Regions from separate parts of the Lysinibacillus sp. FJAT-14222 genome, predicted to be linked through region 4. Evidence: riboswitches for the same ligand, from Rfam matches in the RefSeq annotation. Region 4 holds a riboswitch; each other region holds the start of a gene.

Region 1 (7,835 bases), on a different contig from region 4:
TTTATGAAAAAATTTAAAAAAGCTATACAAAATCGAGAAGCATTTTTCAACAATCCTCACACAACAGCCTTCCGAATCTTTAATGGCGAGGGTGATGGCATTGGCGGTTTAACTATTGACTTTTTCGATTCTTACTATATGGTGGGCTGGTATAGCGCTGGCATTTATTCATTTAAAGAAACGGTATATGAAGCACTCGCAGAGACAGTAAACTACAAAGCCGTTTATGAGAAAAAACGTTTCGATACGAAAGGTCAATATATGGAACAGGACGATTTTGTAATGGGAACGCCTGGCGAATTCCCAATTATCGTATTGGAAAATAATATGAAATACGCTGTCAATTTAAACGATGGAGCCATGACAGGTATTTTCCTCGATCAACGAGAAGTGAGACTTGCCATTCGTGAACGTTATGCAGAAGGTAAAAATATGCTTAATACATTCTCCTATACGGGGGCATTTTCTGTCGCAGCGGCACTTGGAGGAGCAGAAAAAACAACAAGTGTAGATGTGGCAAAGCGTAGTTTAGCCAAAACAATTGAGCAATTTAGCGTCAACAGCATTGACTACGAAGCACAGGATATTAAAGTCATGGATGTCTTTAACTATTTTAAATATGCTCAGCGCCACAATTTAAAATTTGACCTTGTAGTTTTAGATCCACCAAGCTTTGCACGTACGAAGGAAAGAACGTTCTCAACTGCGAAAGACTACCCTAAATTACTCGTAGATACAATCGCCATTACGGAGAAAAACGGTATCATTGTGGCATCAACGAACAATGCAAGCTTTGGTATGAAAAAGTTCAAGAGCTTTATTGACCAAGCTTTTAAAGAAACAAAAACTCGCTATAAAATTGTTGAAGAACACAACTTACCAAAGGATTTCCGTGCCCCACGTGAATATCCTGAATTTAATTACTTAAAGGTTGTTTTTATTGAAAAACTTAACTAAATAAAACTAGACAGAATCACTTCCTGGTGATTCTGTCTTTTTGTTTGGGAGAAATATTTTGATCCCCTTATTTATATTGTTAGAATTTTCCGTTTACTATATAATAGATTCATCTCATTCCTAAAATTCGGGAAGATATTTTAAATTTTTATGCCATGTAAATGAGTTGATTGGAGCGCAGCGGCTCGTCTGTCGTCCCTAAGAAGCTTTATTCTGTGCGAAAGCGAAGCGTCAGCGACAAAGCGCCCAGTCGGAACGAAAATCAACCCTACACTATAGTGAGTGTCATTTTACAAAATATTGATAAATGGAGATGATTGAATGGGATATGTTCGTGAAAATTTAATGATTACAACAGAAAGGCTCGTACTTAGATTATTTCAGACATCCGATGCAGAAACAGTTGTAAAGCTTTGCAATAACTATAATATTTATAAAAGCACCATGTACCTACCTTATCCATATAGTTTAAATGATGCATTATCATGGATGGAACATCATTACGATAATTTTATGCAGGATTTTTCGTACGAGTTTGCAATCACAGATAAGGAAACTGGTGAATTATATGGAGCAATTGCATTATCGAATAATAAACATTTTAATCATGGTGAAATAGCCTATTGGATTGGCGAGGAATATTGGGGAAAAGGCTTTGCCACGGAGGCAGCGCAGTCAATTGTACAATTTGCTTTTGAAGAAAAAAAACTGCACAAAGTGTTTGCCCGATATTTTTCAACGAACCCTGCGTCAGGAAAAATAATGGAGAAAATTGGTATGAAACAAGAAGGAATTTTAAAGGATCATATCATTAAAGACGGTAAATATGAGGATTTGGTGTATTACGGAATAATTAATGAATAGCCCAACATCTCAGAAAAGTGTTTCCGACCATGTAGTTCCTTCCCAATGTTGATTCCAAACTTGTACACGAAAATGGTAACAACTACGAAAATTGAATTCTCCCTCTAATTGTAGCTATAATATAAAAAAGTGGCATATGAAGTATTTTCACTTCTTATGCCATCAATATTTCTCTTAAAGATATTCCACAAACCAATCTCTAATATATTCTAGTCTATTGATTCTTAACGTTGGTTTTCCGCTCCTTGAAAGTTCGTGATTGGATTCTGGGAAGCGAACAAATTTAGTTTCTTTTTTACGATGTTTCAAGGCGATAAATAATTGCTCTGCCTGTTCAATTGGACAACGATAGTCTTTTTCACTGTGTAAAATTAACAACGGCGTCTGCATATTGTCCACATATTTCAGTGGCGAATGATTCCATAGCTTCTCTATATTGTCTAGTCCCGCTTGGATTTGCCAGTCATTGAAGTAATATCCGATATCACTTACGCCATAAAAGCTTATCCAGTTAGAAATGCAACGTTGAGTAACAGCAGCTTTAAAGCGATTTGTATGACCGACAATCCAGTTTGTCATGAACCCCCCATAGCTCCCACCTGTAACGCCGAGACGGTTTTTGTCAATGAAATCATAATGCTTCAATGCATAATCAACAGCGGCCATTAGATCATTATAATCATTGCCGCCATAATCACCACGAACCGCATCAACAAACTTTTGACCGTATCCATGGCTTCCGCGAGGATTCGTAAAGAGAACCGCATAACCTTGTGCAGCAAGGATTTGGAATTCGTTAAAATAGGAGTTGGCATACATAGCGTGCGGTCCACCATGGATTTCAAGAATAAGTGGATATTTTTCCCCTTCTTCATAGCCAAGTGGCTTCATCATCCAACCGCTTACTTTCCAACCATCTGCCCCTTCATATTCAATTGCTTCTGGAACAGATAATTCTCTCGTCTTTAAAAATTCTTCATTAACTTTAGTGAGCTGTTCCTTTTCACCAGTATTTAAATTAACGTAAAAAAGATCACCAGGATTTGTCGTAGTGCTGATTGCAGCTACAGCTTTATCATTTTTATGATCAAGTGAAAAACCATAGACATACTGCTCATCATTCATAGTTGGATATAATTCTCCAGAAAGATTGCCAAAATAAATAGCTGTATTTCCGCGATCTGTCACTTGGAAGTAAAAGCTTTTACTATCCTCCAACCATTGAACATGCGGAGCAACAACACCTTGAAGGAAATCACCTACGACAAAATCACCGACAGGCGCGTCAAAATCACTCGTTACACATGTCTGATTGTTATTTTCTAAATCATAAATCCATAGCTTTGCATGTGTCGCATTTTCAAATTCACGTTCACTTCCAACATACGCTATGAAGCGGCTGTTTGGAGACCATGAAGTTTGGTAGAACATCCCCGTTCCTTCCGTAAGCTTGCGACCATGTTTCGTCTCTAAATCCAATAAGTAAATATCACTTATGAATGAAAAATCTAGATCCTCTGTTAAGTCTGCAATGTAAGAAAGATATTTACCGTTCGGGGACCATTTACCGAGCTGTAAATTATGTTTCCCTTCCGTAACTAGCTCTAATTCTCCAGATTCAAGATGGACGATTGCAATTTGAGAAAATTGCTCCATATCAATAAACCCAGCTGCATCTGATTTATATTTCATCTTTTCTATTTCAAGTGGTTTAAGTTCTTTGTCTTCTTTCTGATCCTTTTCAGCTTTATCATAAATGCTTTCATCTTTACCAAGCTTTACTGAGAAGGCAATTTTCTCTCCACACGGAGACCAAGTTGGTGATGTCGCACCGTTTTTACAATTTGTAACTTGTTTCGCTTCTCCGCCTGCTTTAGAAAGAACAAAAATTTGTGGCTTGCCATTTCTCGTTGACACAAACGCGATTCTACTGCCATCTGGAGACCAAACAGGTGAATTCGTTTTATCTTCGCCAAATGTCCATTGTTGAGGATTTTTTTCATTCAAGTTTATGTAAAACAAATTAGACACATAGTCCTTTTTCTTCTCATCAATATGAGTCTCTACATACACAACTTCTGTTCCGTCAGGTGATACTTGTGGATCCGCCACTGATTTTAATTGGTATAGATCTTCTGGTTGAACCCCTTGTTTTAAAGTCATATTTTAAATCCCCTTTGTGTGAAAATTTCATTACCTAGTATAATATTTCGATACTCTAAGTATTATTCCTTCTTTTAAGGAGGAATTGTTTTTACTCAGAAACTTTTTTGGAGAGATATTATATTATTTAACAATTGTCAACTACATCACAAGGATACGAAATAAAGTAAAATTTGATGACAAACCAACAGTGCTTTAAGTATATAGTGTTGAAAATAGTCAAGTTATCCAACCTTATGTAGAACGAGACTAAAGGCTTTTCATCTAACACTAGCTATATGAAAACCAAACAACTTAACACTGGCCAAAAACTTAAAACGCGCAAGAAATCAATTTTAGAAATGTTGATTTCTTGCGCTTTTATGATGTAAAATTTTTAATTTTGCTTTTCTTATGTCCCAGCCTCTTTATTAAGCCAAATCGACATACTGATGATAAAACACTTCTCTCTTTTTATCATCACATGAAGCGGTTTATCGGACGTACCTAGGAAAGCACCCAGTCGGTACAGAAATCAAGCCCACGTGATGATAATGAGTCAGATTAAGTCTTTCCAGTAATCAGCGCATTTTGTTCTACGATAAAATTTATAAAAGGGTTCATTCGGGCGAGCATGTTCCTTATAGAGACTAATGATTTGCTTTAATAAGTCTTCAATATGCTCAACACCTACCCTTTTAGCAAACAGTGTCCCAGCTTGTGCATTTGCACCCATAGGTACTGCCCCTAAATAGACATCAAAGCTATCCTTTTGATAGACAAGTCCAATATCATCATATACCGGATTATAACAAGCAGAAGCGCAGCCATTTACGTTTAAACGTAATCTTGTAGGGACAGATATTCCTTCTAATGATTGATATAGCTGTTCAGTAATCGGTGCTGCCTCCATTTTATCCCCATCACAGAAATCACAGGCTTTCATCGCCACAATTGGTCCTTGCTTTGCCACATACAGGCCAGCCTCTTCTAGCTCCTCAATCGTATTTGCTACAACTACTGATGGTATAGATAATAATATACTGTAAGAGGCAGAGTATTTGATTGCACCTGTTTCTCCTACAACTTTTGCTATTGTTTGGAATTGTGCAGGGGTATAATGTTTATTAATAATGCCTGGGCTTACGGCAAGACGGGTAAAATCCCCATTACTGTTTAGCTTTTCGAAGGTTTTGTCTGGTATATTCGTATGAAATTCGTTCATAAATACTTCTCCTTATGAAAAAGGAGCTAGCAAAACGCTAGCCCAGATTTTTTTAGTTTTTAAAGCTGTCAGGATAGAAGCCTTTTGCTAATACTTGAATGGCTTCTGCAGCACGAACCCCTTCAGACGCAGCAGAAAGTGGTAAGATCACAAAGCGTTCATTTTTGACTGCTTCCATTTCTTTCAAGGCTGGATCATTTTTTAAGAAATTTATTTTTTCTTCCGCCGTTGTTTCTCCGTAATCAACGACAACAACAACTTCTGGATCACGTTCTACTGCATCTTCTTTTGACACAGTAGTCCAACCTGATTCCACATCACCAAAAATATTTTTACCACCAGCAATTGTCACAAGCTCATTCATAAAGTTTTGTCCAGCTGTAAAGACATCTTTATCACCACTATCAAACACTAAAACGCGTAAGTTTTCCCCATCTTGTGGTAATTTTGCACGTACAGCCTCCACATCCTTTGTCATTTGTGCAATTAATGCTTCTCCACGATCCTCAACACGGAAAATTTTTGCGATATTTCGAATATCTGCGAAAATATCTTCTAAAGTTGGTTTCGTCATACTTGAGGCTGTATGTAAATAAGAGTGAATCCCTAAAGTTTCAAGCTCTTCCTGTGTACCAACACCTTTCTCTCCAAAGGCGCTTTTCCAGCCCCCATATAAAAAGTCTGCTTCAGCATCAATAATCTGTTCCTTTGTAGGATACTGTTCAGCTAACATAGGTACTTTATCGTATGCAGCTTGTAATGGCTCATAAATTTCGTCATCTAAGTAAGCCGTCCCTACCATTGAATCTTCTAAGCCTAAAGCCAACATAATTTCTGTCACGTGCTGATTTAAGCTAATCGCTTTTTTTGGTGCTTCCTTATATACTTGTGTTGTTCCATTATTTTCAATCGTTATTTCTGTCTTTTCAGCTTGTGAAGGCTCTACCTTCTCACCTTGTGTAGCAGATTCTGGTTTGTCCTTTTCACTACATGCACCCAATATTGCCATCAATGCGATCGCAAAGACTAGCCACAAACTTTTCCATTTCTTCATGTCCTCTTCTCCTTTGATGTTAAATATATAGAAAGAAATCATTAGACTTCTTTGCTATCAAGTTACTTTGACTAGAAGTTAAAAAAGGGCATAAAAAAATCCCCTTGTTTCCAAGAGGTTAGCATAGTGAAAGAAGGGTTTTTCAACCTATTCACTATCCCCATCCTCGTGGTTTAAGTAAAAGAATACATATTGGCAGGTATCCTGGCTTAGGTTCATCATCTATACGCCTTCCCATAGCTTAGCTACAGTGGCATCTCGTATAGACTCCCCATTTACAGTTGCGGGACAGCATCGGATTTGCACCGATTTCCCTTTTAAGCAAATGACAAAGGTCATTTGCACCAATACGTCGTTATATTTTATTGTTGTAAATGATATTGATAAACTAGCAAATTCACAATCTCACAAAAATACCAATAAATCATAATCATAAATATATTAACACTATTGCGACATAAACACTAACTATTTTTATACGAAATATTTTTTAACCCATTCTGTTACAATGTTGATAAACGAACTAATAGAAACGAGGATTTTTTATGCATGTAACAATTGGTGTACTCGCTCACGTTGATGCAGGAAAAACAACATTTTCTGAGCAGTTACTATTTCATACAAACAGTATTCAAGCCCGCGGACGAGTGGATCACCAGGATACATTTCTAGATAATCATGAGCTGGAGCGTCAGCGAGGCATTACAATTTTTGCGGAGCAAGGTCGCATGTCGCTTGGAGATGATACATATACGTTAATCGATACACCTGGGCACGTCGATTTCTCTCCAGAGATGGAGCGTGCCATTCGGGTTATGGATTATGCCATTATTATTGTTAGTGCAGTTGAAGGAATACAAGGTCATACGGAAACAGTGTGGCAACTTTTACGCCAATATCACGTCCCTACCTTCTTTTTTATCAACAAAATTGATCGTGAAGGGGCAGATGTTGAAGCCGTTATGGCACAGCTTCAAAAGGATTGCTCTGAGGATGTACTATTCGTAGATGAACCGCTCCGTTCTGACTATGTTTCAACTCACATGATGGAGTGGCTTGCTGAACGTGATGAGCAGCTTCTCGATGCTTTTCTAAATGAAACATTGGATAGTTCCAACTGCCTTACTCATTTACAAGCGATGATTAATCAAGAAAATGCCTTTTTGTGTTTTACTGGCTCTGCCTTAAAAGATATTGGGATAAAGGAATTCCTAGCACAGCTTCCCCTACTTACAGAGACACATTTTAACAATAATGTAGCGTTTCAAGGCGAAGTCTTTAAAATTCGTCATGATGGACACCAACGCTTAACTTTTTTAAAGGGATTACAAGGTACATTGCATGTGCGGGATGAATTTTCGTTTGGTGATGTGACAGAAAAAGTGACTGAGATTCGGCTATATAATGGCAGCCGTTATGAAACCGTACAAGAGGTTAAAGCCGGAGAGATTTTCGTAGTCAAAGGGATTAGTCAGGCAAACATCGGCGATATCATTGGTCGTGCAAGCAACTCGCAGCCCTATGAATTAGTGCCAACGTTGCAGGCAAAAGTACAATATGAAGGCGATCAGCATATAAAGGAAGTTTTAAAAA
Region 2 (7,835 bases), on a different contig from region 4:
CGATACTTGTCTCTGAAGGCTTTGATGAAGCAAAGGGAGATCATTACTATCGGCCAATTGGTGGAGGAATTGAATATGGGGAGACAAGTTCTAAAGCAATAAAGAGAGAAGTGCTTGAAGAAATCGGGGCAAATATAAATAACTTAAACTATTTAGGTACAATTGAAAACATATTTACATATAACGGTGACCTTGGACACGAAGTAGTTTTTGTATATGATGCTGAATTTGTTGAAAAGTCCTTTTATGAAAAACCTTCTTTTTTCGGACAAGAAGATAATGGTGCAATCTTCAAATTGCTTTGGAAGCCAATTAGCGATTTTACAAATAATAAATTAAAATTAGTTCCAGACGGATTAGTCGATTTGCTTTAGATCACTAAATGAGTTAAGAACCTTCTTTCTTGTACAAATTGGGCGGCATTCCTGTAATAAAAGATAAAATTGTGAAGTAATACACTTAAGCTATCGGTTGCTATAGTTCAATAAGGTGTATTAAAATAATCAATCTTTTTTATAAAAAACCATACCTAGTTATAAAAGTAACGCCATTTTGATCAATCTTTTTTCAAAATGGCGTTTTTCTATTTGTTATTAAATATGTAATAAGACAATAAAATTATTTAATTTTAAAACCTAAAACAAGCATAATCCCTTTCTTAAGAAAAAATATTAAGCGATAAATTAACATTATTGATTTTTTGAATCGAAAAAATTAAATATGTTATTTATATTTTTAATTTCTTGTTGTATAATCGAATCAACTAAAAGAAAGGAATGTCATTATGGCTTATAAAGTAATCACAAATTGTCCTGTCTGCAGTAAAACATTGAAAATTACAAAGTTGCAGTGCTCTCATTGTCACACGACGATTGAAAATGAGTTCGAATTATCTAAGCTGGCATCCTTATCAAAGGATCAGCTTCATTTTGTGGAAGTATTTTTAACATGCAGAGGGAATATCAAAGAAGTTGAAAAGGAACTAGGGATTTCGTATCCAACAGTTCGAGGCAAGCTAACAGACATCATTTCATCCCTTGGATATATACAGAAGAAGAAAAATGAAGTAGACGAGAAAAAAATTGTCACTATGTTGGAAAATGGCGAAATCACAACAGAAGAAGCCATTAAACTTTTAAAAGAGGAATAAGGAGGAATATATCATGAAAGAGGAAATCTCAAGAGTGTTAACAATGGTTCAAGAAGGTAAGATTGATGCAGATAAGGCATCCGAACTGATTCAAGTATTAAAAGAGAAAGCAGAAACAGATGATAATCTTTTAGAAAAACCGACTAAATATTTAGATAAAACTTTAAAAATTCGTGTTGTATCAGCCGAAAATGATAACGTTACGGTCAATTTGCCTTTAAAGCTTGTCAAGGTTGTATTAATGGCTGGACACAGCATCGCAGCGAGTATTCCTCAATCAGAAAAATACGTTAAAGATATTGACATAAACCTTATAATAGAAGCAATCGAAAACGAATTAGATGGCCAAATTGTAGATATTAAATCGGCAAATGGGGATACCGTTTCGGTCATCATTGATTAGTGATTGGCTTATGATGCATGTAAAAGTGAAAGCAAAAGACATTCGGTTTACCATCCCGATTCCATATGCTATTTTAAACATTGTTATTTCAATTTTGTCTTCAAAATTTATTCAGCAAAATGCAAACAAATGGACAAAAGAGCACTTCGAAAGAAAAAAACTGGACTTTACCTTTCCACTAATAGACAAAGAAACGCTAAAGCCTATGGTTAAGGAACTGAAAAATTATAAAGGGCTCGTGCTAGTAGATGTCAAAGCTAAGGACGGTACTGAGGTTAAGGTTAGATTATAATTTATTATAGAAAATTTTTTGATGTAAGATACTTCACTATACAAAAAATATTATTTGTATCTGTTATTTAAAAGTTCTTGCCTATGTACGATTTAGATTAGGATTACTTTTATCTATTCCTGTACTAGTTTTTGTCGTATTGAATGCATTAGGTGTTGAACTTAATAATTTGATGAAAGCAAGTATGCAAGCAAGCTTATCTTTTAGCAGTAATATCTACAATAGTTGCAGTTACATTTGAAGAGATACTAATGCGAGGTATTTTATTAAATGGATTCATAAAAGCTTGGATTCATAAAACGAATATGATTTGGTTATCAGTTATTGGGTCCAGCATGTTATTCTCAATCGCACATGCTGGAAATATGCTTGCTGGACAAGCGGTTGATGCAACTATGCAACAATTATTGGATACAACAGGTATGGGGTTCTTTTTTGCTGCTATATATTTAAGAACGAACAATTTATTAATTCCAATTATAGCGCATTTTGTAGTAAATATAGTCTCTGAGTTACAAGTATTAGGTGTTGATTTGACGCAAGTTGTGAATGAGAGTACACAGGAAACAAATAATTTAGTAGAGTTTATAGTTATTGGAACGGCATCGTTAATTTTAATAACTTCCTCATTTATTTACTTACGAAAAAAGAAATCTGCTGAAGTCTTAGGTCGTATAAAAGGGGATTATTCGTTTAAATAATACTCATTATCGTTTAATGTAGATTTGTCTACTATTCATAAAAATTATTCATAAGAATGACAAACTTAGCTGATTGTTACAGAATCAAAATACATGTTCGTTGAAGATAAATACATATATTTGTTGATTTTAAAACGGGAATACAAAAAGAATCGGGCAATATAAAGTGTGGCCACTAAAAATATTTTGAATTAAAGAATATGATGCTTTATGTAAAGCTTTTAGACATATTAAAGGGATCCCTTCAGAAGAATGCGGATTAACAATGTTAAGGAAATTACGAAAAAACAAGAGCAAACACATCATTAGTGTTTGCTCTTGTTTTTTAATCCTTCCTTTGTTCGGTGGACAATCCAATATCTTTTAAACTAACTGAATGTGTGATATGAATGTATCAAATTATTTAATGCTAAGTAACTTGATATCTCTTTCTTCAAAATAAACGACGAATTCAATCTTCCGTACTTCTAGCTAAATGAGAGAAACTTTAAACAATAATTAAATCCCCAGGTATCAATTTATCCTTCAAACGATTCAACTATTATTGTCGCGTACTCACACGTGCATAGCCAAATTGGATATTTGCGGTGCATCTCGCCTTTGTAGTCGGACCTACGTAAACTGGAATTATAAAACATTTAAATTCTATGCAACTATTTACTATTCAAAAAACTCTAACGGTGTGTAAAGAAAGAAGAGGTGTTAAAAATGGAATCTGAATTTCTAGTGAAAAAAGCGCAAAAAGGAGATGGAGAAGCGTTTATACAATTAGTTAGGCAATACGAATTGATTCTTTATCGTACAGCAAAGAGATTAGGTCTAACAGATGAAGATATAGCAGATTTATTGCAAGAGACGGTATTAACTGCATTTGAAAAAATAGGCACTTTAAAAGAGGTAAAATATTTTAATACGTGGCTTTGCCGCATCTTATTGAACAATTGTTATCGCTTTATGAAGCAGCATAAGCAGGTTGTACCGCTCGATTCGGAGACACTAAATGCATTGGCACATCAAGATAATTTATCAATAGAGCTTGATGATGCGTTGAATAGCTTAGATGAAAATTATCGTATTGCGTTAACACTTTATTATGTGAGTGGGCTAACAACAAAGGAAATCAGCGAATTTCTTCATGAACCCGAAGGCACTATTAAATCGAGAATTTCGAGAGCAAAACAGCATTTGAAAAACAACTATTATGTTGAGGAGGCGCAACCGCAATGAAAAAAAATGTAGAGGAACGTATACTGCAGGAAATGAATAAAGAGCAAGAACTACCGCAATCGATTCGAATGGCTTTTGATCAATCCTATGAACTAATTAATCAGCAATCCAAGAAAAAAACTCGATTATCATGGCTAAAAGCTATATCAGCAGCAGTAGCGACAATTGCATTAACTTCAAGTGTCTTGCTAACAAATGATTCGGCATTAGCAACATTAAAAGCCTTTTTTGGATTTGATGATCCCGGGTTAGAGGTTGCAGGTGATAATGGGGATGTGCAATATGTAGGACAAACACAACAATCAGAAAATATCACTATTGCACTCGAGCATTTATTTGCAGATGCTTATCGACTAGGCCTGCAGTTAAATATTCAATCTGAAAATATCGAAATGGACAATTTGTATTATATGAGCGTGGAATATCGGCTCTATAATGCACAAGGCGTCGAAATAGATGCCCTTGTGTCGGATACGAAGACAATAGAAGGACCAGGAATGTATACGGGCTACCAATTCCAATTAGAAAATATAAAAAATAATGCCACAACACTGGAAATGCTGGCGGAGTCTACTACAACAGCTGTTCCCCCTTTAGATGGTGCAAAATTAGTCATTGAAGAGGTGCATTTTGTAAACAAAGAAGGAGGGATTATTTCAGTAGATGGAGAATGGGCATTTGATTTACAGCCTGCCACTGTTGAAACACAGGTCTTTGTAGCGCAAAACGAGGTGACAGGTCTTGAATTACAGCAAGCTATGTTATCAAACGGTTCAATGTATATTTCCTTTACAATTAACCGTAATATTGAAGATGAAAATTATATTTTCGATACAGCACTACTAACTAGCAATAATGAAGCGTTCTATGCAAATGGTGCAAATGTTGAACGTACGAATGAATATACTACTATTAATTTAGTTTTCCCATACAGCATATGGAATGAACAGCAATCTCTTTCATTAGCTGTGAAGGGCTATGAAAAATTAAGATTAGTGAAGAAAGAATAATTTGATATTTCTTTTTTAACCAACTGCAAAGACTAGTTATTTAGAGGTATGGTCAATAATGTCCTAGCTTGTGGAGATTCATTCCTATAACCAATACCAAAACATGATTATGATAGTGTTCAGATAAATCGCTATGAACCATTGGGGATGAATACGGGTTTAGTTTAGTCATACTTATGTTCATAGCGATTCCATTTATAGTAATCCAATCAGATTAGAACAAATAAAGCGATGATTAGTTTAAAAATAATTTCTACTATTCTGAAATGTATGTTATAGTAGGAGCATAATTGAATATTGTGTAAGACTTGGTGCCAAATGAGAGTTTGGCTTAAAAGGGAAGTCGGTGAAAATCCGACGCTGTCCCGCAACTGTAATTCGGAGCAAATCACAAATGCCACTGGGAAACTGGGAAGGCTGTGAGGCGTGTTGATGAGAAGCCAGGAGACCTGCCAATTTCTAGTACACACCAAATACCTACGTGGAATAGGTGGTGAAAAGTGACCAAATAGGCACTGTGCGATAACAAATGATTTATGCGAAAGTATATACTTTTTTCGTATTGTTTTAGCATAATAATTTTAACATGCAGCCATTTTCCGAGCAGGAGATGGCTTTTTATTTTTTTCTAAAAAGGAGATTGACATGACCTATACAAGCACACTCATTGGTTACCCGTATATAGGGGAAGATCGCGAATGGAAAAAAGCATTAGAAGCATTTTGGCGCAACGAACTTTCTGAAGAGGACTTTGAGGAAAGATTAAAGAAAATCCGTTTATCTAGAATTGATAAGCAGCTACAACTTGACATCGATATGGTGACAATTGGCGATTTTACGTATTACGATAGAATGTTAGATACGGCATTGATGTTTGGTCTAATCCCAAAACGCTTTAACTGGCAAGGAGGGAAAGTTGATTTACCTACCTACTACAGCGTAGCAAGAGGAAATAAAACAGCCGTAGCTAGTGAGATGACAAAATGGTTTAATACAAACTATCACTATATTGTTCCTGAGTATGAGGGACAAGCCTTGCAACTAACAGAAAATAAAGTGTTAGCCGATTTTTTAGAGGCGAAGGAAGCGTACGGTATTATTGCGAAGCCGACATTGATTGGTCCCTATACATTTTGCAAGTTAACGAAAGGCTACAGCAAATTCACACAAGTTGAATACTTATTAGCCTTATTACCGCTCTATACGCAGGTATTAAAAGAATTAGTGGAGGCAGGGGCAAATTGGATTCAACTAGAAGAGCCGTCCCTTGTCACAACCCTTGATGCAGCAGAGATCAAGCTTGTGCAAGAGATTTACGACCAGTTAGCCGTTGCCGTTCCAGAGGCTAAGATCATGCTACAAACTTATTTTGAAGCATTATGCGCTTATGAAACATTGATTTCATTACCTGTACAAGGATTTGGTCTAGACTTTGTTCATGGCTATAAAGGAAATATGGCGTCACTTCGTCAATATGGTTTCCCTCAGGATAAAGTATTGGCAATCGGAGTTGTAAATGGACGTGATATTTGGCGTTCCAATCTAGCGGAGGTCAATGCTACGATTCAGGCGATTGAGCATTTAAGTAATGCAGCGGAGCTATGGATTCAACCATCCAGTAATCTACAACACGTACCCATTACAACTGCTCTTGAAAATGAGATTGACCCTGTTCTAAAGCACGCATTGGCCTTCGCAGATGAAAAAATCGTAGAAATTATAGAGCTGACTACATGTAGACGAGATAAAGAAGGTACCTTACAACACAATTTTTCAGAAAGTATGAAGGCGATTGAGGCTCTAAAAAATCATCCAATCCGTCAAAACAAGATGGTCCATCAAACAGTTCAAACTGTGACAACGCAAGATTTTGAACGACATAGTGAATTTACTCAACGTCAAAAGCTGCAGCAGCAAGCGTTAGCGTTACCGCTATTTCCAACGACAACAATCGGAAGCTTCCCGCAATCTGATGAGGTGAAAAGGAATCGTAATGCTTGGCGTAAAAAACAATTATCGAATGAAGCCTACGAAGCATTTATAGAGCAGGAAACAAAACGCTGGATTACGATACAAGAAGAACTAGATATCGATGTACTAGTTCATGGTGAATTTGAGCGTACAGACATGGTCGAATACTTTGGTGAAAAGCTGACTGGTTTTGCATTTACAGAAAAAGCATGGGTCGTTTCCTATGGATCACGCTGTGTCAAGCCACCGATCATTTATGGAGATGTTGCATGGGCTTCACCAATTACTGTAATAGAGTCAGCCTATGCCCAAAGCTTAACAATGCGCTTTGTAAAAGGCATGCTGACGGGGCCAGTGACGATATTAAATTGGTCCTTTGTGCGAGACGATTTGTCACGTAAAGATGTCGCTTATCAAATTGCATTAGCACTTCGTAAAGAGGTTGAAGCACTAGAAAAAGCAGGTATTTCGATTATTCAAGTGGATGAGCCAGCTCTAAGAGAAGGTTTACCGCTCCGAAAAGAAGAATGGGGTGCTTACTTAGATTGGGCTGTCAATTCGTTCAAGCTTGCTACTTCTAGTGTCAAAGATGAAACACAAATCCATACACATATGTGTTACTGCGAATTTAACGATTTCATTGAACCAATTAGCGCGCTAGATGCAGATGTTATTTCCATTGAAACATCACGAAGTCATGGAGAGCTTATCTCTTCACTTCAAGTGAATCCATATACAAAAGGGATTGGTTTAGGCGTATATGATATTCATAGTCCTCGTGTACCGAGCGACGAAGAAATGCTAACTATTATGAGAGATAGTTTGCAGGTGCTTGATCGCCATCAATTTTGGGTGAACCCAGACTGTGGGTTAAAAACAAGAAAAGAAACAGAAACCGTTGCGGCTTTAGCTAATATGGTTGCTGCAACGAAAACATTGCGCCAGGAAGTACAACAATCTATCTCGAGATAACGAAATCATTTTTTAAAATCTACTACAACTACTACATCTTCTCTCCGAAATACACCAAAGACCAGGTAAGTACCTGGTCTTTGGTGTTTCATTCTTCCGAGATTTTTAT
Region 3 (7,835 bases), on a different contig from region 4:
TCACAGTTACGGCAAGTCGTACATGCCCAAATCTCTTCTTCTGTAATGACATCACCGATTAAAGAAGGGCTATAGATATCTTCAATGACTGCACCCTCAGCACCAGCTGCCAACGCGAGCTGATTCCCCTTTGTATTAGCAAAGAATTGATAAGGTACCCAAGGTTTTTGCTTTGTCACAACAGCACCTGTAAATGTTAAATGATCACGAAGCTTCACGATTAAATCCATCGGTGATAGCATTTTCCCTGTTCCTGATGCTGGACACATATTTGTACAGCGTCCGCACTCTACACAAGAATATAAATCTAGCATTTGTTTTTGTGTGAAGTCTTCAATACGTCCGACACCAATTGCTGGAATATCCTCTTCATCTTCAGCATTTTCTAATGCTTCAAAATCGATTGGTGTTAGTGTACCTGTACGATCTAAACGGTTCATGTACACATTAATCGGACTTACAATCAAGTGGAAATGCTTCGATTGTGGTACATACACTAAGAATGTCAATAGAATTAGTAAGTGCGCCCACCACATCACATAGAAAACAACAGCAGCTGCTGATGCTGGTAGGAAGCTAAAAATAGCTGCAATGCCAGATGCAACTGGCTCTGTATAACTTAGTTCTTCACCATGCCAAATTAATCCCATACCATTTGCAAGTAATGTTGAAACCATTAACCCACCAATGAAAATTAAGACAAGACCATTTTTCCAGCCTCGTTTTAGACGTACTAGCTTTTCTACATAACGACGGTAAAATGCCCACACAACCGCCACTAAAATCATTAATACTACAAGCTCTTGGAAGAATGTAAACACACTGTAGAAAATGCCAAGTGGCAAATGTGATCCAGGTACTAACCCCTTCCAAATTAAATCAATGGCCCCTAGCTGCACCATCAAAAATCCATAGAAGAACATGACGTGAATTAAACCACTCTTTGGATCTTTTAATAGCTTGTTTTGGCCAAGTACATTGACCATAAGATAACCTATACGTTCTTTAACACTTTCATCAAACTCAACCTTTTTCCCCAATTGCACAAACTTATAGCGTGTTTTTAACAGATAGAAGAACAATCCTACTGCATAAAGCACAACCACGACTGTTAGAACAATGTTTGCAATTACTAATGGACTCATGGTTGGTCCCCCCTTTAGTTTGTCGTAAGTTTCTCTCTTTGTGATAAATTTGCTAGTTCATACGTAAATGTACGTCATTCCATCATTATATTCCTATTCTAATAAATGAGTGAGCATTCAGTCAACATAAAACGGAAATATTTCTGATAATTTTATATTCTTACATTTTACAAGCGAAAAAGCCACCCTGAATTTAAAGAGGGCACTAAAACACAAAAGAAATTTTCATTCAATTATATTACAAATCTATCTTTAACTGTATTTAGATACTCAAAAAAGCCGACTTGCATCATGTTTTTGATGACAAACCGACTTTTTCAGTGCCCTAAAATTCAAAATAACTATTTCTTTTCAAAACTAATATGAGCTTTCACCATAACGTAGGATTGATTTTCCTGGGGGCGTCCTTAGTTGATAAAAACTGAAATTATTCCGATAAAATGAGATTTTGTTCCGATAAATGCTAAAATTGTTCCGATAAAATGAGATTTTGTTCCGATAAATCTTCAAAGTTTTCATCTAAAAATGAATTCATCACAATAACGTGGAGTTGATTTCCGTTCCGACTGGGCGCTTTCCTGGGGGCGTCCGATGAGCCCGTAGCGGAAATCAGCGTCTTCGAATTAATTCGAATGTATAAAAATGGTTAATCAACACACCTGTTATTTTTTAAAAACATTGCCACTTCGAATATATTCAACATCCGCGACATTCAGACGGAAATTAACAACACGTGCAACTGCAAATAAATAATCAGATAGACGATTTAAATACTTTTGCACAATCGTCGGTACATCATCCATTTCCTTCATAAGCGTTACCATTTGACGTTCTGCTCGACGCGCTACTGTACGAGCAATGTGTAAGGTTGCGGCTGCTGGTGCACCACCTGGTAAAATAAAGCGCTGTAATGGTGGTGCTTCATCTGACAATGCATCAATACGAGATTCCAACACTTCAATTGGCTGCTCTGTAAGCTTATAATGACGCTCCTTCATAACGTTAGCAAGGTCGCCACCTGCATCGAAAAGCTCGTGCTGAATCGTTTCTAAATCAATTAGAATATCCTTGAATAGCTCACGATCTAATTCACTTACGGCCTTGCCAATAAAAGAATTTAATTCATCGATTGCCCCATAAGTCTCTACGCGTAAGCTATCTTTGTCAACGCGACCTCCGATAAGACTTGTTTTCCCTGTATCGCCTGTTTTCGTGTAAAGCTTCATTTCTCTCATCTCCTAAAATTGTTTTTATAATTTTTTATTGCCTGTACAGTTGTTTCAAAAACACCTTTACCGATTATCTTACCTACATCAGTAATTGGGCCCCCATACAGCATTTCTTCCCCTTTTTGTGTCGCCGCAATCAATAAACTATCTGTAGCAGTGCCTGTTGCAATCGTACCACTAAGCTCATCACGAATATCTTCTGATTGCAATGCCTTTGTCTTTGCCTCATTAGCTGTCATCATCGCTTGGAAAAACGCTTCTTCTGATAAACAACCATTAACAATGACCCACGTATTTATAGTACCAATATATGGTTCATCCTGTCTTTCATGTGTGCGTGACACATCAACAGCATTGCCAATACCAGCAGTTACAGCAACAAGGACGCTACCAAAGGAAGCTTTAAATTCATTAATAGCTACAAGTTCTGTCGGGACAGCCGTTAACATGACGACTGTGCTTGTAGATGAGAAAAGCTCCTTTTGTAAAAATTCAGCGACCTCTCCCTTTACATCACTAATCACATAATCTATTGGTACAGAGCGATTTAACAGGCAATCATACCAACCGATACCCGGATTATGGACAGCTGAGGAAACCGTTTTTAAAGGAAACTCTGACTTAAGCTGAATGTAATGATCCGTAACAGTGAAATTTACTTTTTGAATGACAGCACGTTGCTGATGTTCAACTGAAGCTGGCATCATTGTAATTTGAGGTTTTGGAATTTCAGGATGTGCATATGTCGCTACGCGCGCATGATAGACGTCTTCGATTTGCGAGGCAATTAATACTTCATGTGGTGCCCCAAATGCTCGCATCCGCCCCCCTTCCATTAGTAATAATTCATCACAATAGAGGGCAGCTAAATTCATATCATGTAGCACCATAATAACGGTTAAACCACATTCTATTGCTTCCTTTCGCACCATATCTAAAATTTGACGTTGATGGGCAATATCTAGATGGTTCGTTGGTTCATCTAACAGTAATATTTCCGCTGTTTGTGCAAGAGCTTGGGCTACAAAAACTCTTTGCTGTTCACCGCCCGACAAAAATTCCATCGATGTCTGTTCATAGCGTTTCACACCGGTTTGCATCATTGCATGTTGGACTGCTTGTTCATCGCGTTCAGTCCAGCTTGAAAAGAAGCCAGTTTGATGTGGATAACGTCCAAGTGATACTGCCTCACGTACACTGTTGGAAAAGGCATTGGCATGTAATTGTGGTAGTACCGCCATTTTTTTGGCCAATGCACGGGCATTGTAAGAGTTGATATTTTTACCATCTACTAATATAGTGCCTGCAGTTGCTGGTAATATGCCACTCATTACTTTTAACAGCGTCGATTTTCCGCTACCATTCGGCCCTAAAATCCCAAGTACTTTCCCTTTTTCAACGGAAAAACTAATATCATGGACGATCGGCACATCTTCATAGCCGCCAGAAAGATGTTTAACAACAATCATGCCCGTACCCCCTTACTTCTACGTTGCTTATAAAAAATATAGGAAAAGACGGGCGCCCCAATAAAGGCAGTAATTACGCCAATCGGTAGCTCTCTAGGCATAATAATTGTTCGTGCTATTAAATCGCAAATAATGAGCAAAGTTGCCCCATTTAAAAATGATAATGGCAATAAATGACGATGATCAGAACCCCAAAGCATCCGCGTCATATGGGGTACAACTAAGCCAACAAAGCCAATCGTGCCAGAAACAGCTACCGCCGCTCCAGTCAACATTGATCCACCTACTAAAATTAAATATTTACTGCGCTTAACATTGACACCTAAATGCTTCGCACGTTCTTCTCCATATAACAGAACATTTAACTCACGTCTTTGTGTCCAGAGCATGATCGAACCAATTATTACAAACGGAATAATCATTTGAACGTATGGCCAACCACGCATCGATACTGATCCGAGCAGCCAGCCAATAACTTGCCGTAGCTCCTCACCGGATAATGCAATCATTAAAGAAATTAAGGAGCCTAAAAACGAACTAAATATGACTCCTGTTAAAATAAGGGTTTCCATTTTCAGTGAGCGATCTATTATTCTAGCAAAGCCCATGACAGCTACCATCGTTAATATTGCACCTATCATACTGAAGGTTGGCAATGTATAATGGCCAACTACCGGTATTGATACACTAAAGAAAATCGTCATCACTGCGCCAACAGATGCACCCGAGGAAACCCCTAACGTATAAGGATCTGCCAATGGATTTTTTAATAAACCTTGAAAAGCTGCCCCTGCAATGGCAAGAGACGCCCCGACAAGCCCTGCCAGCAGGACTCGAGGTAAACGAATTTTCCATAAAATATTGGCAGCTGTTTCATCAGCCGCCTTATTCCACAATACTTCTAGTGGAACATGAACCGAGCCTATCGCTACGCCACACCAGATGCTAATGATCAGAAGCGTAATTGCTGTTACATAGGCTATTAATATTCTACTCACTGAAACGCCTCAGGGTAGATAGCTTTCGCTAATTCTTCAAGACCATCTGCTAAACGCGGACCTTGACGACTCGTCGTATTTTCATCTACTTGTACAATGTCCTTGTTTTTCACGGCAGTAATTGTCTCAAAGCCTGCACGTTGTGGAATTTTCGTTAAAATATCAGGTACATAATTATATGTCACTACAATGACATCTGGATTTTTCGCGATAATTTGTTCAGCATCAATTTTATACCAGTTATCTGCATCTGCTGCTACATTTTCGGCATGAATCATATTTAGCATTTCATTCATAAATGTACCTTTACCAGCTGTATAAATTTCTGGCTCATCAGACGTTTCTACAAAGACTTTCTTTGGTTTAACACCCTCAAGTTTTGTTTGAACTTCTTCAACTTTCGCCTTCATATTTGCGACAATTTTTTGAGCCTCTTCTAGCTTCCCTGTTGCACGACCTAGCTGTTCAATTGATGTGTATGTGTCATTAAAGTCTTTAGCATTTGCAACAACAAATACCTTCACGCCTGCAGCCTCAAGCTGTTCAATTGCTCCTTCTGAAAAAGTCATACTCGATGCATGCGCAAAAACGATATCTGGCGTTAAAGCAATAATTTGCTCAATATTATACTCCATGCCCCCAACCTTTTCTTTTTCAGTAGCCTCCGCTGGGTAATCATCATTATCTGTTACACCAATTATTTCATCATTTAAGCCAAGGCCGAATAAAATCTCAGTGTTACTTGGAATGAGCGAGACAATTTTTTCAGGTGGTGCTTCTAGCGTAATATCCTTGCCAGTCGCATCCGTTATCGTCATCGGGAATGCTGCTTCGTCAACTTTTGATGTCTCTTGTTGCTTCTGCTGTTCAGAAGATGGTGACTTTTCATTTGTTTCCTCTTTTGCATTACATCCAGCAACCAAGCCAATAGCTAAAAATGCTGATAATCCTATTTTCCAAAATTTCTTCATGTGAAAATCCTCCTTAGTTTATCTGTGCGTATATTTTAACGACTTGTTTTTCTGATTTATCGATATATTTTAGCTTTTATCGCACAAGGTTGTGGGTTTATCAGCCGACATTGGGTTTATCACCCAACATTATGAGTTTATCGCCTAACATTGTTGTTTTATCACTCAACATCGGGTTTATCGCTCAACATTGTGGATTTATCGCCCAACATTTTAGGTTTATCACCCAACATTATGAGTTTATCGCCTAACTTTGTTGTTTTATCACCCAACATCAGGTTTATCGTTCAACATTGTGGATTTATCGCTCATTTTTTCAAATTTATCGACATCAATCTTACAAAACAAATACCCCTCATCACAAAAAGATGAGGGGGTCAAATTTGCACAAAAAATACGCATACAAAATCCACCACCCTATCCTCGTAGGCTGCAACGTGTTTTCTATAAAGGCAGGTCTCCTGGCTCGTGCTCCATTCGCTTTTTCATGCCTTCCCGAAATTTTCAGTGGCGCAAATTGAAAAAACTCACACATACAGTGGCGGGACCGCATCGGAATTACACCGATTTCCCTTTTCACTTTACATAAGTAAAGAACCTTTATAATATTCAGTTGATTTTTATTATACATGAAAACAAAAGAAGTCGCCTCCATTCGAGACGACTTCTATTTGGACACCTACTGAAAAGTAACATAACCCGCATTCATCTCACAACCTATAGAGGTGGGAGACTTCTATAATTAAAGTTGCACTTATGTTACAAAAACATTTGTAGCTGACACTTTGCTTTCGCTACAAAAAACACCTGTAGCTGACGTTTCACTTTCGCTACACAAAACATTTGTAGCTGACGTTTCACTTTCGCCACACAAAACATTTGCTGAAAGAAGTTAAACTATATCTGAAAAATACTGGACCGTTTTCATTGGTGCACCCATTTCTCGCAATGCCCATGTGCTCTCTAAATAAATATCTGCTAGCTTTTCATATTTGCCGCCGAATTTTTGTGCCCATTCGACCGCTACAACACTTTCATATAAATGTGCCATTTTTTCTGCGACCTTTTTTGCTTCAAACGTTTTCGTCGCTTCATCTAAACCGCTAAATGTTTGCAAAGTCGAGTCTAATTTTGCTAATTGCTCCACTACAATTTCCACTAATGGACTGTCAGCTAGTTTTTCTAGACGTTCCTCCATGACACGAACAAACAATTCATGGACATGAAACTTATCAACTAAACGAATGAGCTCTAAAGCTAAAATATTGGCAGTTCCCTCCCACACAGTAAGCACCTGTGCATCTCTTAATAAGCGAGGTGTTACAAAGTCTTCAATATAGCCATTTCCACCATGTAATTCAATCGCTTCACTCGCATAATGTACCGCTTGCTCTGCCGTTTCTTTTTTCATGATAGCAATATACAAGCGATTCAAAATGATGTCCTCTTCATTCCCCTGTCCACTTGTAACTTTATCGTACTGATGAATAAGATCAAAAACTGTCGCAACCTCCACATGAAGCTTGGCAGCGAATTTCCCTAGCGTATCCTGAATCATAGGATATTGCGTTAAAGGCTTACCAAATGCCTGACGATTTGTCACATAGTGCTTCGCCTCTAAATAACCACGGCGCATAATGCCTATAGATGCAACAGCATTGCAAATTCTTGATAAATTAAGCGCCTCCAGCATATAATATATTCCTTTATTCGGCTCACCTACGACATAAGCTAGTGCACCATCAAATTCCACCTCACCCGAAGGTACGGCTCTAACGCCAAGTTTATCCTTCAAACGTCGAATGCGGAGGTTATTAACTGTTCCATCCTCTTTCCGCCATGGAACCGCAAATAATGTTAAGCCCTTTGAGCCTGCCTGAGCCCCTTCCATACGTGCCAATACCATGGCTACTCCACACATTCCTGCGTTTGATGCGAAATATTTCTCACCATATAAACGATACTGATTGCCGTCCTGTTTTGCCTCTACAACATTCGCACCAACATCAGAGCCACCTTGACG
Region 4 (7,835 bases):
CCTCACAGTCTTCAATCCACTGTACATATTGTCGTAGCAAGCTTTCTTGTCCATTATCCCCGATCCCAATCAATTTCATTGATCGATGCAATGTCATCAGCCCTTCCTAATAATTGTCCCTGCATCGAATAGATCGATGTGGAAAGCGTTAAACCGCCCTTAATGTGATGTAATGATGAATAACAGCAAGCTTCGCATAAGTGGTTGAAGAATGCATCATAGCCCTTTTCTGCCATAATTTCTCCGACTTGCGAAGCAGTGTTTGCCTCTCGTACGTTTGTAACGGTTTCTTCATTTGCACCTATATCCACTGCTAATTGAGCTAAAAAGTTAAAATCAATAGGAGCACTTTTGGAGTGCACCATCATGACACCTTGTGCCACCTTCGAGAATTTCCCCATCATCCCAACAAGCGATACTTTCTTCATACCGAGTCGCTTACAATGCTTTAATGTAAAGCCAACAAAATCGCCCATCTCAACGAACGCTTCCTCTGGCAAATCAGGGTATTGTGCCATTGCATACTTTTCACTGCGTCCACCTGTAGTGACAACTAAATGCTCACAACCAGCCTCTTTTGCAACACTAATCGCTTGGACGATACTGGCCATATACGCGGAACTCGAAAAAGGCACGACGGTTCCCCTTGTGCCTAAAATGGAGATGCCTCCAATAATACCAAGTCGCCCATTTAACGTTTTTTTAGCCATTTCCTCACCTTTAGGGACTGAAATAACTACGTTAACGCCTCGTTTAATTTGAAATTCGTCAAGTACGCCTTGTACAGTACTATGAATCATCTTCCGTGGTACAGGATTGATGGCTGCTTCCCCGACAGGTACTGGTAAGCCGGGCTTTGTTACGCGCCCGACACCAATTCCACCGTCCAGATGAATGCCTGGTATATCCGACCAGCTTACTGTGCCAACAATGAGTGCTTTATGTGTTGCGTCCGGGTCATCACCAGCATCTTTAATCGTTTCACAGCTAACAGCATCATGCTGAAATGTACATTTTTCTATCGTAAAGGTCGCATCTCGCCCAATCGGCAAATGAATGGTACTTGTTTCTTGCTCTTCATTTGTTATTAAGGCAAGTAATGCGGCCTTCGTTACTGCAGTCGCACAGGATCCAGTTGTATAACCGTGACGCATGTCTTTGGGATCCTTTTTAGGCTTCCGCTCCATTATTTTTTCGCCTGTTCATCCGCTAAAAGTGAGACAGCATTCAATGCGGCAACCGTCACTGTACTACCGCCTTTACGACCAACATTTGTAATATACGGAATACCTTCTAGTTTTAGTAGCTCTTCCTTCGACTCAGCAGCTGACACGAAGCCAACTGGCATACCGATAATTAAATCCGGTTTCGCTAAGCCTTCTTTAATTAAACGAATTAATTCAAGCAATGCTGTTGGTGCATTCCCAATTGCATAAATACCACCTTCATGTAATTTAGTAGCCTTTTGCATAGAAATAATCGCGCGCGTTGTGTTTTGTTTTTTGGCTTCAATCGATACGTCTTCATCTGCAATATAGCAGTGCAAATCGCCGCCATGCTTTTGGAAACGTTTTTTCCCTGAACCACTTTCGATCATTTGCACATCTGCAATGACATGGCGACCAGCAAGAATTGATTTAATACCTGCCTCAAGCGCTCCTGGTGTAATAATAACGCTACGTCCAAGCTCAAAATCAGCAGAAGCATGGATGATACGACGTACTACTTTCCACTCGTCTTCTGAGAAATTATGCTCGCCCATTTCTTCTGCAATAATGGAGAAACTGTAATCGTAAATTTTATCTGGGTCTACTGTTAATGGTTTGAAATCTGTTTTAAAGTCCATCTGGATTGCCTCCTAAAGTGTGTTTTGTACAGCTTGTAGTACATCTTCAAATGTAGAATATTGCTGTCCGTATTTTATATTTGGTCTTGCGATTAAAATTGTTTCAATGCCACATACAAGAGCAGCCTCTAGCTTTTCATCCACCGAGCCAACCTTGCCGCTTTCTTTCGTAATCATCAATGTCACACCATATTGACGAAAGAGGGCTTCGTTTAATTCCTTTGAAAAAGGGCCTTGTATGGCAACAATATCTCTTTGTGCCACACCAAGTGCTTCGCATTTTTCCATATTATCGAGTCGAGGAAGCATACGCGCAATTACTCGTGTATGTTCTAAACCATGTAACACCTTTGTAAATGTTGCTAGCGTTTTACTGCCCGTCGTTAGCATAATGACGCCGCGTTTTTCCGCTGCTAAATGGGCAGCCTCCTCATAATCTTTCACAATCGTAATTAGTGGGTGTGCATAATGCTCATGGGCACGTTCATAGCGAATATACGGAACATTTGCTTGCTCAGCAGCAGCCATAGCATTTTTTGAAGCTTCTTCAGCAAATGGATGAGAGGCATCTACAACTAAACGATACCCTCGCTCTGTGATAATCGTCGCCATTTCCTCAGCCGTTAATCGACCAATTAAATGAGGGAGGCCTACTTCTGCAAGGCTTGAAGCGGCTGATTCAGTAACGACCGTAGCTGTCACAGCGTAACCTGCTGACTGTAATTCAAGTGCTAGATTCCTTGCATCACTCGTCCCTGCTAACATGAAAATCATTTCACTGGCTCCTCTTCATGGTGGTGATCATGTCCATGATCGTGGTCATGATGGTGATGATGATGCGCATGTCCATGCACCGCCGCATAAGCACGATAATTTTCTAAATCTTGCATACCTGTTGATGTACCATTCACAGCTTGCTCAATTCGCTCTAATAACACATTTTGCAAACGCTCATGATAGCCAAAATAGTTGGCAATTTGAATATCACAGTCAGCATATTTTTCGTTAAATTGCTTACACATGCCGTTCATACGTTCCATTAGGATACCTGTGAATAAGAAATACGGTAGCATAATGATTTTTTTAGCACCCAGCTTCACACAGCGCTCAATTCCTTCTTCAACACGAGGATCTGTGACACCCATAAAGGCGCTTTCTACATACTGAACCGGGAGTTTTTCCCATAATAAACGTGTAATTTTATAAAAATCACCATTTGCAGCTGGGTCACTACCGCCTCGTGCAATTAATAAAATGGCAGTATCCTTATGTTCTTCCTCAGCATTAAAGCCAATTTCTGCTAAACGGTCTTCTAAAATAGCAAATATTTCGTCATGGATACCGATTGTTTGGCCATATGTGAACGTAATATTTGGATAATGCTCACGCGCATGTTCGATTTCTGCTGGAATATGAAGTTTTGAATGTCCAGCATGAAGAAGAATAATCGGAATAACATGTACCTCTGTAGCACCCTTCTTCACACAGTTCGTAATACCTTCTTCAATATTTGGAGATGCAAACTCTAAGAAACATGTTTCCACTAAAAAGCTTTCATCAATACGAGGTGTCATTTGCTCGATAAACGTGCGTACCTCATCATTTCCTGCTGCTAAACGGCTCCCATGGCCGACAAATAAAATTGCTTTCATCTCATTACTCCTCACTAGTCGCCGCACGGAGCTGGCTCTACTTTTATTTTTGAAGACATATCCTGATACGTAAAATGTAGGATCTTTTTCACACGCTTAAAGTATTTAAACAAACGTTCATTTGGATGTGCATTTGCTTTATACTCTTCGATAATGTCTGTGATAAGCGGTATAAGCTGTTCAGGCTCTAGGCCCTCAACAACAGGCTGGGCAGCATGTGCAGTACGGCCAACCGGCTTAGCACCAATAAAAACATCAAATTTACTTTTGCGATAAACAATACCAATATCATCAAATACGGCTCGATAACATGCCATACCACAGCCATTAAAGCCAATATTTAATGTTTTCGGTAACGACATACCTCCAAGCTTTTCTTGAATCTCTTCCGCATAAGGAATCGAATCGGCCTTTTCTCCGTAACAGAAGTCACAAGCCTTTAACGATAGCACGTCACCAATTGGTGTTAGTAAAAAGCCCACTTCACGAAGCTTTGCAGTAATTTCTTCAGGCTCAGCCGTTGGAATTTTCAAATGAATTTGATGGTCTGGTGTATACTCCATCGTTCCTTCCTCACCAACGACCTCCGCTAACGTCATCATTTGTTGAGGCGTAAAGAACTTATTGGCTACCCCTGGACTAACAGCTAATTCAAAAATGGATTGGATTTTTTGTTGAACAAGCTTAGGTGTTACCTTCATAGCACTTGTTCCATTCACCATTGTTAGAGCTGCTGTCGCCATTTCAAGTGATGATTTTTTAGGCTTCGGTTCTGGTGTTATGGCTAAACTGGGCTTAATTCGATTGGCATTGGGATCTGTCGCAAAATCATTACGTGCCTTCCCTGTTTCTTGATTCATTGCCCAAGGTTCATTTTCATCTCTAAGTCGTTGATGTGGTCGTAACGGTTGTTTTTCTTCACCAAGTGTATATTTGCGCTGATAACCACGCGGCGTAATCATTTTATTGTCATAGAAGAACGTTGATGAATTCCCGATAATAACCGTTGTTAACATGCCGATATCATGTTCCAGCATTTCTGCTAAAGTCGTCATCGTAATTTCCTGGCGATCACGGTAAGCACTCTTCACAAGTCCTACCGGCGTATCTGGCGAACGATATTCTAATAAAATTCGTTGTGCCTCTACGATCTGTCTCGTACGACGGCCACTCTTTGGGTTATAAAGAGCGATAACAAAATCCGCCATTGCTGCCGCTTCTACTCGCTTTGCAATTAAATTCCAAGGTGTCAAATGGTCACTTAAACTAATGGTACAGGCGTCATGCATTATTGGAGCACCTAGTAAACTTGCACACGAATTAATAGCCGAAATGCCTGGAACAATTTCAACCTCGATACCAGTTGCTTCTGTCCAACCTAGCTCGATTAATACCTCATACACTAATCCTGCCATGCCATAAACGCCTGCATCTCCGCTCGAAATAACCGATACGATACTTCCAGCCTCTGCTTGACGTACTGCTTCCTGTGCACGTGAAACTTCCTCTGTCATACCAGTACTAATAATCGACTTTGCGCTAACTAAATCCTGAATAAGTTCAACATAAGTTTTATAACCAATGATCATATCACTTTGTTGTAGTGCCTCCACAGCACGAGTCGTAATATGTTTAAAATCTCCAGGGCCAAAGCCAACTACGAAAATCTTACCTTTTTGCGCCATTTTGTTACCCCTCTTTCACCTTTTCAATGCCTTTAATGGCTGTTGTTTGTGCTGTCCGCTGTAACGAACCTTCACGCAATGTAAAGACATGCTCATTATGTAACGATTCATGATTTAAATCTTGCACGAGTGCCCTCGCATGCTCCGTTGTCGGCACACGGTACCAATTCCCTTGAGGATATCCAATGACAACGCAAGCATCCTTACATCTGCCATTACAGCGAGTCCTTGTCGTATGTATCTCCTTATCAAGTGCCAGCAACTGTATTTCATCTCGGATTGCCTGTGTAATTTCCTCTGCATCTTTTTTCATACAGCTACTACCATTGCAAATAAAAAGATGTGTTTTCATCCCCTCTAAATTCCAAGTTGTCATAGTTGTTCTCCCCTCATTTGCTTTTAGGAAAAAGAAAAACCTTTACTCTAGACGGAAGAGTAAAGGTTTTGTAGAAGCTAAATAAAAACGAATATACGGGTACTCGCTCTCGCTTCAACTTCTCCCTCCGAAAAGTTTGCATGCATCATCACATAAGCAGGTTTCCTGACTTAAGCTTCCTTTTACTTTCGCACCTTCCCATTTTTTTTATAAATGGTGGCCTTTGCGATTTCATCAGCTATTACAGTAGCGGGGGCTGTATCGGATTTTCACCGATTTCCCTATTATCTTGAAAATATTCAAGCACTTATGGACGTTTTATATGAATTTATGTAATTGAAAACTGTTTCTATCATAGCTTATTTTTTTAAAATTTCAATATTTCTTTCTTAATTTGTGACATTTATATTAATTTTTTTAGAAAAATGTGACATTAGTTCTCTATTTATCTGAATTTTCGACATTGAGACTCAATTAAACATTTTTTCATAAAAAGTATAGCATATATATGGAAATTCATGTTACACTTTGTCGTGAAATCTCACAACTTCATCTTTTTTCGGTGCGAAGTGTTCGTCATTTCGCTTAAAAGGGAAGCCGGTTCAAATCCGGCGCGGTCCCGCCACTGTACTAGAGAGTTTTATAGATAATGTCACTGTCCAAAGGATGGGAAGGCCTATAAAACGTTGAACTAAAGCCAGGAGACCTGCCGAAAAATATGTGATCGTTTCAACCTACGAGGATAGGTGTGCGGCTTAGCAGATTAGAATTCTATTTGCTTTTTTAGCTATACACTTTTCCGCAATTGGAGAAGTGTTTTTTTTATTTTCGCACGCTACAATCGAAAAATTTAATGTTAGGAGGAGAGATATTTGAAATTCTCAGGTTGGAAGCTTAGTTATTTCTTACTGGCATTTTTATTCGTGCCAAATCGTGCATTTGCGATGCATATCATGGAGGGCTTTTTGCCGATTGAATGGGCGATTTTTTGGTGGGTCGTATCGATTCCATTTATTATTTTAGGATTACGTTCTATTCGTAAAACCATTGATGAAAATCCTGAGACAAAAATGATATTAGGTCTATCGGGTGCCTTTGCCTTTGTGCTATCAGCCTTAAAAATCCCTTCTGTAACGGGAAGTTGCTCACATCCGACAGGAGTTGGACTTGGGACAGTTCTTTTTGGGCCACTAGCCATGAGTGTTATCGGAACAATCGTATTATTATTCCAATCTTTACTTTTAGCACATGGTGGTCTTACAACATTAGGGGCAAATACCTTTTCCATGGCAATTGTTGGTCCTATTATTGTTTACTATGTATTTAAGGGCTCACAAAAAATGGGACTATCCTTTTCAGTAGCTGTCTTTTTAGCAGCAATGCTTGGTGACTTAGGTACATATGTTGTCACTTCTGTACAGCTAGCCCTTGCCTTCCCATCTGAAGTCGGAGGCTTTATGGCGTCATTCACAAAATTTGCTGGCATTTTTGCGTTAACACAAGTTCCTCTTGCTGTTAGTGAAGGAATTTTAACAGTGATCGTTATGAACTTCTTGAAAAAATACAATGTGAGCGAATTAAAAGCATTACGTGTTTTCTCAGCAAAGGAGGCACACTAAAATGAAAAAAAACTTACTGCTCTTAGCAATTGTTGTGTTACTAGCAATCATCCCCCTATTTATCCAAAAGGGCGCAGAATTTGAGGGTGCTGATGGCGAAGCGGAAGCAGCAATTAGTGAAATAAATGCTGACTACGAGCCATGGTTTGAAAGCTTATGGGAGCCACCAAGTGGTGAAATTGAAAGCTTATTATTCGCACTACAAGCTGCTATCGGCGCTGGATTTATCGGCTATTTCATCGGTTTAATGCGCGGCAAACATAAAGAAGGTTAAACGCTATGTTACTCATTGATAAGTATGCTTATATGAATAAGCTAGCGTCTGTTCATCCGCTAGAAAAAATGACGTTATCCCTTGGACTTCTTCTATTGTCGCTTATCATGAGAGATGAACGAATTTCACTCATTACATTTATTGTAATGAGTGCTTTTATCATTTTAAGCGCAAAAATCCCTATTAAATATTATGCAAAACTACTATTGCTACCGGGATTTTTTTTACTGTCAAGTTTAGTATCTATTTTAATTTCGATAACGCCATCAACGAGCACGCTACCTGCACACATTTGGTCATTTTCTCTTAATAGTTGGACAATTTTTGTAGGCAGTGCGAGCCTAGTGACAGCGCAACAGCTTTTTTTCATCGTCCTTGGCAGC

The links. Region 4 has a riboswitch for cobalamin ahead of AN161_RS13910 ((2Fe-2S) ferredoxin domain-containing protein). Riboswitches for the same ligand answer to the same signal wherever they lie in the genome.
Region 1: linked by a shared signal. The riboswitch ahead of AN161_RS02315 (ABC transporter substrate-binding protein) and the one ahead of AN161_RS13910 ((2Fe-2S) ferredoxin domain-containing protein) in region 4 are both predicted to bind cobalamin.
Region 2: linked by a shared signal. The riboswitch ahead of metE (5-methyltetrahydropteroyltriglutamate--homocysteine S-methyltransferase) and the one ahead of AN161_RS13910 ((2Fe-2S) ferredoxin domain-containing protein) in region 4 are both predicted to bind cobalamin.
Region 3: linked by a shared signal. The riboswitch ahead of AN161_RS22100 (ABC transporter substrate-binding protein) and the one ahead of AN161_RS13910 ((2Fe-2S) ferredoxin domain-containing protein) in region 4 are both predicted to bind cobalamin.

What each region holds. Positions count from the first base shown of each region.
Region 1 covers NZ_LIYL01000005.1:49,203-57,037, forward strand. The annotation lists gene AN161_RS02295 (class I SAM-dependent rRNA methyltransferase) at 1-957, shown strand, start outside; gene AN161_RS02300 (GNAT family N-acetyltransferase) at 1,279-1,821, shown strand; gene AN161_RS02305 (S9 family peptidase) at 1,996-3,984, opposite strand; gene AN161_RS02310 (precorrin-3B methylase) at 4,523-5,188, opposite strand; gene AN161_RS02315 (ABC transporter substrate-binding protein) at 5,241-6,242, opposite strand; cobalamin riboswitch at 6,419-6,606, opposite strand; gene AN161_RS02320 (TetM/TetW/TetO/TetS family tetracycline resistance ribosomal protection protein) at 6,788-7,835, shown strand, end outside.
Region 2 covers NZ_LIYL01000054.1:21,211-29,045, forward strand. The annotation lists gene AN161_RS23055 (NUDIX hydrolase) at 1-374, shown strand, start outside; gene AN161_RS23060 (DUF2089 domain-containing protein) at 785-1,150, shown strand; gene AN161_RS23065 (hypothetical protein) at 1,164-1,553, shown strand; gene AN161_RS23070 (hypothetical protein) at 1,564-1,845, shown strand; gene AN161_RS23075 (CPBP family intramembrane glutamic endopeptidase) at 2,097-2,546, shown strand; gene AN161_RS23080 (sigma-70 family RNA polymerase sigma factor) at 3,255-3,773, shown strand; gene AN161_RS23085 (DUF4179 domain-containing protein) at 3,770-4,783, shown strand; cobalamin riboswitch at 5,076-5,255, shown strand; gene metE (5-methyltetrahydropteroyltriglutamate--homocysteine S-methyltransferase) at 5,429-7,726, shown strand.
Region 3 covers NZ_LIYL01000050.1:272,992-280,826, forward strand. The annotation lists gene AN161_RS22080 (heterodisulfide reductase-related iron-sulfur binding cluster) at 1-1,145, opposite strand, end outside; gene AN161_RS22085 (cob(I)yrinic acid a,c-diamide adenosyltransferase) at 1,808-2,371, opposite strand; gene AN161_RS22090 (adenosylcobinamide amidohydrolase) at 2,377-3,843, opposite strand; gene AN161_RS22095 (iron ABC transporter permease) at 3,840-4,841, opposite strand; gene AN161_RS22100 (ABC transporter substrate-binding protein) at 4,838-5,812, opposite strand; cobalamin riboswitch at 6,246-6,429, opposite strand; gene AN161_RS22110 (acyl-CoA dehydrogenase family protein) at 6,705-7,835, opposite strand, start outside.
Region 4 covers NZ_LIYL01000029.1:59,637-67,471, reverse strand. The annotation lists gene cbiE (precorrin-6y C5,15-methyltransferase (decarboxylating) subunit CbiE) at 1-97, opposite strand, end outside; gene AN161_RS13935 (cobalt-precorrin-5B (C(1))-methyltransferase) at 54-1,187, opposite strand; gene AN161_RS13930 (precorrin-8X methylmutase) at 1,187-1,846, opposite strand; gene cobK (precorrin-6A reductase) at 1,859-2,620, opposite strand; gene AN161_RS13920 (sirohydrochlorin chelatase) at 2,617-3,498, opposite strand; gene cobJ (precorrin-3B C(17)-methyltransferase) at 3,513-5,183, opposite strand; gene AN161_RS13910 ((2Fe-2S) ferredoxin domain-containing protein) at 5,188-5,559, opposite strand; cobalamin riboswitch at 5,697-5,885, opposite strand; cobalamin riboswitch at 6,103-6,288, shown strand; gene AN161_RS13905 (energy-coupling factor ABC transporter permease) at 6,432-7,178, shown strand; gene AN161_RS13900 (energy-coupling factor ABC transporter substrate-binding protein) at 7,180-7,452, shown strand; gene cbiQ (cobalt ECF transporter T component CbiQ) at 7,458-7,835, shown strand, end outside.